3 regions of the Arthrobacter sp. MOO21 genome follow, and region 3 is predicted to be linked to each of the others. Evidence: riboswitches for the same ligand, from Rfam matches in the RefSeq annotation. Region 3 holds a riboswitch; each other region holds the start of a gene.

Region 1 (2,253 bases), 1.9 Mb from region 3:
CAGCAAGGGCACTGCGTTGGGGTGCCGGAGCGCTTGCCGGCGCAGGCTGTGGGCAATCTTCCGAAGCTGCGCCTTCCAGTCCGGGTCCGAGGGCTCGATGGACAGGTCATCGAGAACAAGCTCCGCCACGCCGTCGAGCAAGGCGGCGCGGTTTTGGGCGTAGCGGTAAAGGCTCATGGGATCCCGGCCGAGTTCCAGCCCCAGCCGGCGCATGCTCAGCGCTTCCAGCCCTTCGGCATCCACCAGTTCGAGGGCTTTGGCCAGGACAATGTCCCTGCTCAGCCTGCTTTTCGGTTGGCCGCTCCTGGGGGTATCGGCGGAAGTCATCGCGTGGTCCTCATTGCCGGGCCGCCGTCCCACGGTAACTGGGAGGGTTGCCTCATATCTGGTCTACGGGTAAAGTCTACAGTGTAGACACCGTGGTGACAGCACTCTGTGCTCCCCTGAATTTTCCGGGGGATGCAACTACACAATCCTTGCCCGCAGTGCAGGGCATCGAGGCTCGCCGCTGTAGCCTACCGGCGGCACAGTGCACCGAGCGAAGGGAGCCGTCATGGCACATTCGCAGTTCGACCAGTTCCTCCAGGAAGCCACCTACGTCGACCAGGCGTCAGAATCCGCCCTCGACCGGGACCGGTTGTTTGGCCTGTACATGAGCTGGTGCTTCATCAACCAGCAGGTACCCGGGGCCGAATCCAGCTTCTGGTCAGCCATGAATAACAGGATGCCGGCAGGCCGCAAGGGCGTGCGGATGACGGGGCCGGCCGCTGCCGACTACATCGTCACCACGTATCCCGAACTCGTGTAGGCCTTACGGGGACTACATCCGGCCGCCTGATGACCGGGAAATGGACATGAATGCTGTGGTGCCGCAGGCGCCGCAGCATTTTCATGCCCGGCCGAAAGATGCGCATGCGCGTCCCCGGCCCGGGGTGCCGCTCAATTACGGAACATGACGACGGCGGCGATGCGGCTGCGCGCGTCAGATGTTACGTTTTTGGGGAGTAATGAGTACCGGCGTTAAGCCCTGACTGGCCGGTCGGCAACCCTCCCTTTCGCGGCGGGGTGCCTCAGGTGAATACTCGGCATATCGACCGATTCGAGCTGCAAGCGTGAGAGAAGGAGATCCGTCGTGCCTGACGCACCCGCCCCTGAAGAAAAGCTGTCCTACCGCCTGATTACAGGCCCGGACGACCGATCATTCTGTGAACGGATCTCCGCTGCCCTGGACGAGGGGTATGTGCTGCACGGCAGCCCGGCGGCCACCTTCAACGGCAGCAGCGTCATCGTCGCCCAGGCAGTGGTCCTGCCGGCCGCGATCGCTTCCGCAGACGCCGCCGTGGCCACCGCCGTGGATGAACTTGACGGCGAATTTGAGGGCGAGTTCGACGGCGAGGGCCACGCATGAGCTACGCAGGAGACCTGACACCGCAGGAAGCCTGGGCCAAGCTCGAGCAGGGCGCCATCCTGGTGGATGTCCGCACCGAGGGCGAATGGGCCCACATCGGCATCCCGGATACCAAGGCCACGGACAACGACCCGCTCTTCATCCAGTGGACCTTCCGGGGCGGCATCCCCAACCCCGACTTCGTGAAGGACCTCAAGGAGCAGGCACCCGAGGACCCGTCCGCGGAACTGGTGTTCCTGTGCCGCTCCGGCCAGCGGTCCGTCGCCGCTGCCATTGCCGCCACCCAGGCCGGCTTCACCTCGTACAACGTGCTGGAAGGCTTCGAGGGGGAGCCGGACCGCTACGGCGAACGGACCGTCAACGGCTGGAAGAACCGCGGCCTGCCCACCAACCTCGGAAAGAACTAAGTGACCTTCAACCCAGATGCCTCCGGCTGGAGCGCCGACACCCAGGCCGTCCGCGGCGGACTCGACCGCACCAACTTCCAGGAAACGTCCGAGGCCATCTTCCTGAACTCCGGGTTCGTCTACGAATCGGCGGCGGCGGCAGAACGCGCCTTCACGGGCGAGGATGAACGGTTCGTCTACTCCCGCTACGGCAACCCCTCCGTGGCAACCTTCCAGGAACGGCTCCGCCTGCTGGAAGGCACCGAGGCATGCTTTGCGACGGCGTCGGGCATGTCCGCGGTCTTCACCGCCCTGGGTGCCCTGCTGGCCGCCGGTGACCGTGTTGTTGCCGCCCGCTCGCTGTTCGGCTCCTGCTTCGTCATCCTGAATGAGATCCTCCCCAGATGGGGCGTGGAAACCGTCTTCGTGGACGGCCCCGACCTGGACCAGTGGCGCGAA
Region 2 (2,253 bases), 1.3 Mb from region 3:
AACCCGTGGTGGGCGTGGTCAGCGCCCCGGCCCTTGGCAAACGCTGGTGGGCGGCAAAAGGCATGGGCGCGTACATGGGCCGGTCCCTCGCTGCCGCCACGCGGCTCCGCGTCTCCAACGTATCGAAACTTTCGGATGCCTCCCTCTCATACTCCAGCCTGACGGGCTGGAAGGAACGCGGGAACCTGGACGAGTTCCTGGGCCTGACGGAAGACGTGTGGCGGACCCGCGCATATGGCGATTTCTGGTCCTACTGCATGGTGGCGGAAGGTTCGGTGGACATCGCCTGCGAGCCGGAGCTGAACCTCTACGACATGGCCGCCCTGGTCCCCATCGTCGTGGAGGCGGGCGGCCGGTTCACGTCCCTGGAAGGCGAGGACGGCCCGTTCGGCGGGAACGCGCTGGCCACCAACTCGATCCTGCACTCGGAGGTTCTGCACCGCCTGAACCCCTACCTGGACGATCTGCTGTAACGGTCGTCGTATCGCCCTGGATCCGAATATTGCGACGCCGGACACCTCCTGAAGGAGGCGTCCGGCGTTCTTTATTCGGCAGGCGTAACAAATGCCTTAACAATTGGCCCGGCTTCAGTCCGGGCCGTTCCATGTTCTACGCTTTTATGCAGGTCACGAGTGCCAGCGCAAAACCCCGGTTTGCTGGCCAGGCAACCCTCCATTCGCGGTGGGGTGCCCCGGGTGACGACCAGGCCGGTCCGGAGCGGATGCGGCAAGCGCGGATTCCTGTGATGTCGGGGTCCTGATTCAAGTGAGGTCTCTGTGACAACTGCCACCGTCTCCCCCAGCACTGCCATCGCCGAAACTGCGGCCGCCTTCGACGCACGCCAGGCCGCCGCCGGCCACCCCCTCGCCGCCGTCACCGGCGCCGAGATCCAGGCGCCCCTGATCACCGGCGGGCATGTCCGCTACGCCAACCTCGACTACGGCGCGTCCGCACCGGCACTGTCCCTGGTCTCCGCGTACCTTAACGAAATCCTGCCGTACTACGCGAGCGTCCACCGCGGCGCCGGCTACGCCTCCCAGATCAGCACCTCCGTGTACGAGAACGCGCGGAGCATCGTCCGCGACTTCGTGGGCGGCCGCGCCGACGACTCGGTGATCTTCACCCGGAACACCACCGATTCGCTCAACCTGCTGGCCGGCTGCCTGCCCGTCACCGACGGCCACCCTGCCGGGGAGGTCCTCTACCTGGACATCGAGCACCACGCTAACCTCCTGCCGTGGCAGGGGGTGCCGCACCGCAGCATCGTGGCCGCGGACACCATCGCGGGAACCATCGAGGCCGTCAGGGCGGAGCTGGAGCAGGGCGGCGTCAGCCTCCTTGCAGTCACCGGCGCCTCCAACGTCACCGGCGAAATCCTCCCCATCCGCGCACTGGCCGCGCTGGCCCACCAGCACGGCGCACGGATCGTGGTGGACGCGGCCCAGCTCGCCCCGCACCGCCGGGTGGACATCAGCGCCGACGACGTCGACTACCTCGCCTTCTCCGGGCACAAGCTCTACGCGCCCTTCGGCGCCGGCGTCCTGGTGGGGCGCCCCGACTGGCTCGACGCCGGCACTCCGCACCTCGCCGGGGGCGGTGCAGTCAAAGAAGCAAGGCTCGACGGCGTCAGCTGGGCCACCGGGCCGGCCCGCCACGAGGGGGGCTCGCCGAACGTGCTCGGCGCCGCCACCCTTGCCCGCGCCACGCAGGTCATTGCCGGGCTGGACCAGGACCGCTGGCACGCGCACGAGTCCGCCATCCGGTCCTTCCTGGTGGAAGGCCTCCAGGACATCGAGGGTGTCACTGTCCACCAGATCTTCAGGGACACCAACCCGGAAACGGACACCATCGGCGTAGTCAACTTCTCCGTGGAGGGTTATGACGCCGGTCTGGTGGCCGCCTACCTCTCGGCCGAACACGGCGTGGGACTGCGTGATGGCCGCTTCTGCGCGCACCCGCTGCTGAAGCGGCTCGGGCTGCCGTCCGGCTCCCTCCGCGCCAGCTTCGGCGTCGGATCCAGGCTGGAGGACGCGGAGCGGCTCCTCGACGGCATCCGCACCCTGCGCAGCAGCGGGCTGGGCTGGGACTATGTCGTGGATGCAGGCCGCTGGGTGCCGGCCAATGACTTCCGCACCTACCCGCACTGGGCGCCCAATACGCCAGGCACCGCTGGCGCCGCGCCCTGCACGGAGGACTGACCGGGCGACGTACCCGGGCCAAGCCCGGCGATTGGCCCCGCACTCGCTCCCCCTT
Region 3 (2,253 bases):
TGGCAGCCACCCAGTCGAGGCCCGCAATCACATCAGAGTAAAGGCCGGAGCCGTCGCATGCGAGTGCCCGCACCGGAATGAGGGTGGCGGATTTGGCCATACCGTAAACAGAGCCCGCGATGGTCCCTGCCACGTGCGTTCCGTGGCCGTTGCAGTCGTTTGTTCCCAGCCCGTCATTCTTCGCGGTCCACCCTTGTGCAACCCGGCCGCCGAAGTCGACGTGCGACGCGAGGATTCCGGTGTCCACCACGTAGACGCTGACGCCCTGCCCGGAAGCCGGGGGCGTGTAGGTTCCGGACAGCGGAAGGGCCAGTTGGTCGGTGCGGTCCAGTCCCCAGGGCGCATTCCGCTGCGTGTCTGAAACTGTGACGGCGTAGTCCGGTTCAACGGCGGTCGCCCGCCCGGAACGGACCAGGGCGGCGGCCTGCGCGGCGGTCGCCTGGACGGCCGCGCCCTTCAGTGCCGTTTCAAACGTACGGGCGACGCCGATCCCCTGGGCGCGGAGGGACCGCGCCTCGCCGGCGACATCCGCCCCGGCCGCGAAACGTACGAGGTAGCGCCCGTTGTCGCTTGCTTCGGGCGGGGCGGGCGCGGCGGGTGCCGCCGACGCGGTGGGCGGGGACGCGAGCCCGCCTGCCAGGGTGGCGAGGCCAACAGCCAAAGATGGCAGGACGGTGCGGAGAGCCTGGCGGAACAATTGGGGCAACGGAATCCCGATCCTTTTGTGCGTTGGAGAACTGTGCTGTGGAACTTTCCCACAGCGAATTTATCCGACAGGCGGGGTACAAAAGCCGAACCTCGGTCAATCCTGCGGGTTCCCTGTGGAACTTTGGCGAAACTTCCGGGGAGGCAGGGAAAGACCGCATCGGCGGCCCGGAGCGGGACCATGTTCGTCACAATCCTGTTCCCAACCGCGGCTCTGTTCCTACACTGGGCCCAGGTCATGAGTGCCAGCACCAAGCCCCGGCTCGCTGGCCGGCAACCCTCCATCCGCGGTGGGGTGCCCCGGGTGAGGACCTGGTTGTCCGGCAACGGCCGGAGAGCAAGCGCGGCCCGAGGTGCTCCCAGCATGCCGGGCCCATGTCAAAGGAGCCTTGAATGTCCAACGGATGGTCCTTCGAAACCCGCCAGATCCACGCAGGGCAGGAAGCGGACAGCGCCACGGGCGCCCGTGCGCTTCCCATCTACCAGACCACGTCCTTCGTCTTCCCCACGGCAGAAAGCGCTGCCAACCGTTTCGCGCTGGCCGAGTTGGCGCCTATCTACACAAGGATCGGCAACCCTACCCAGGACGCCGTGGAGCAGCGGATCGCCAGCCTCGAAGGCGGCCTCGCCGCCCTGCTGCTGAGCTCCGGGCAGGCGGCCGAAACGTTCGCCGTCCTGAACATCGCCGAGGCCGGTGACCACATCGTGGCCAGCCCCAGCCTCTACGGCGGCACGTATAACCTGTTTGCGCACACGCTCAAGAAGTTCGGCATTTCCGTGACGTTCGTGGCCGACCCGGACAACCTTGACCAGTGGCGCGAGGCCGTCCAGCCGAACACCAAGCTCTTCTTCGGCGAGGTGGTCTCCAACCCCCGCCAGGATGTCCTGGACATCGAAGGCATCTCGCAGGTGGCGCACCATGCGGGCGTCCCCTTGATCGTGGACAACACCTTGTCCACCCCGTACCTCATCCGTCCCCTGGAGTGGGGAGCGGACATTGTGATCCACTCGGCCACGAAATACCTGGGCGGCCACGGAGCGGCCATCGCCGGCGTCATCGTCGATTCGGGCAAGTTCGATTTCAGCAAGGATCCGGAACGGTTCCCCGGCTTCAACACCCCGGACCCCACCTACAACGGCCTCGTCTACGCCCGTGACCTGGGGGAGGGTGGTGCGCTGGGGGCCAACCTTTCCTACATCCTCAAGGCCCGTGTCCAGCTGCTGCGCGACCTTGGATCGGCAGTTTCGCCCTTCAACGCCTTCCTGATTTCCCAAGGACTGGAGACCTTGAGCCTGCGCGTGGAACGCCATGTTGCCAACGCCACCGAAGTGGCGCGCTGGCTGGAAGGAAGGGACGACGTCGAATCCGTCGCCTACGCGGGCCTGCCCTCCAGCCCGTGGTACGAGCGCGGCCGGAAGTACGGTCCCAAGGGGACCGGCGCCGTCGTCGCCTTCAACCTCGCAGGCGGCGCCGAGGCCGGCAAGCGCTTCGTGGACGCCCTGGAACTGCACTCCCACGTGGCCAACATCGGTGACGTCCGCTCGCTC

What was found. Region 3 has a riboswitch for S-adenosylmethionine ahead of AC2JAJ_RS00835 (bifunctional o-acetylhomoserine/o-acetylserine sulfhydrylase). Riboswitches for the same ligand answer to the same signal wherever they lie in the genome.
Region 1: another riboswitch for S-adenosylmethionine. It lies ahead of AC2JAJ_RS09495 (DUF1737 domain-containing protein); the one in region 3 lies ahead of AC2JAJ_RS00835 (bifunctional o-acetylhomoserine/o-acetylserine sulfhydrylase).
Region 2: another riboswitch for S-adenosylmethionine. It lies ahead of AC2JAJ_RS15340 (aminotransferase class V-fold PLP-dependent enzyme); the one in region 3 lies ahead of AC2JAJ_RS00835 (bifunctional o-acetylhomoserine/o-acetylserine sulfhydrylase).

The regions. Positions count from the first base shown of each region.
Region 1 is NZ_CM170671.2:2,061,125-2,063,377, reverse strand. It holds gene AC2JAJ_RS09505 (TetR/AcrR family transcriptional regulator C-terminal domain-containing protein) at 1-327, opposite strand, end outside; gene AC2JAJ_RS09500 (hypothetical protein) at 554-808, shown strand; SAM riboswitch class IV at 1,004-1,119, shown strand; gene AC2JAJ_RS09495 (DUF1737 domain-containing protein) at 1,133-1,408, shown strand; gene AC2JAJ_RS09490 (rhodanese-like domain-containing protein) at 1,405-1,815, shown strand; gene AC2JAJ_RS09485 (O-succinylhomoserine sulfhydrylase) at 1,816-2,253, shown strand, end outside.
Region 2 is NZ_CM170671.2:3,301,598-3,303,850, reverse strand. It holds gene hisN (histidinol-phosphatase) at 1-473, shown strand, start outside; SAM riboswitch class IV at 625-739, shown strand; gene AC2JAJ_RS15340 (aminotransferase class V-fold PLP-dependent enzyme) at 777-2,198, shown strand.
Region 3 is NZ_CM170671.2:170,781-173,033, reverse strand. It holds gene AC2JAJ_RS00840 (S8 family serine peptidase) at 1-706, opposite strand, end outside; SAM riboswitch class IV at 940-1,055, shown strand; gene AC2JAJ_RS00835 (bifunctional o-acetylhomoserine/o-acetylserine sulfhydrylase) at 1,099-2,253, shown strand, end outside.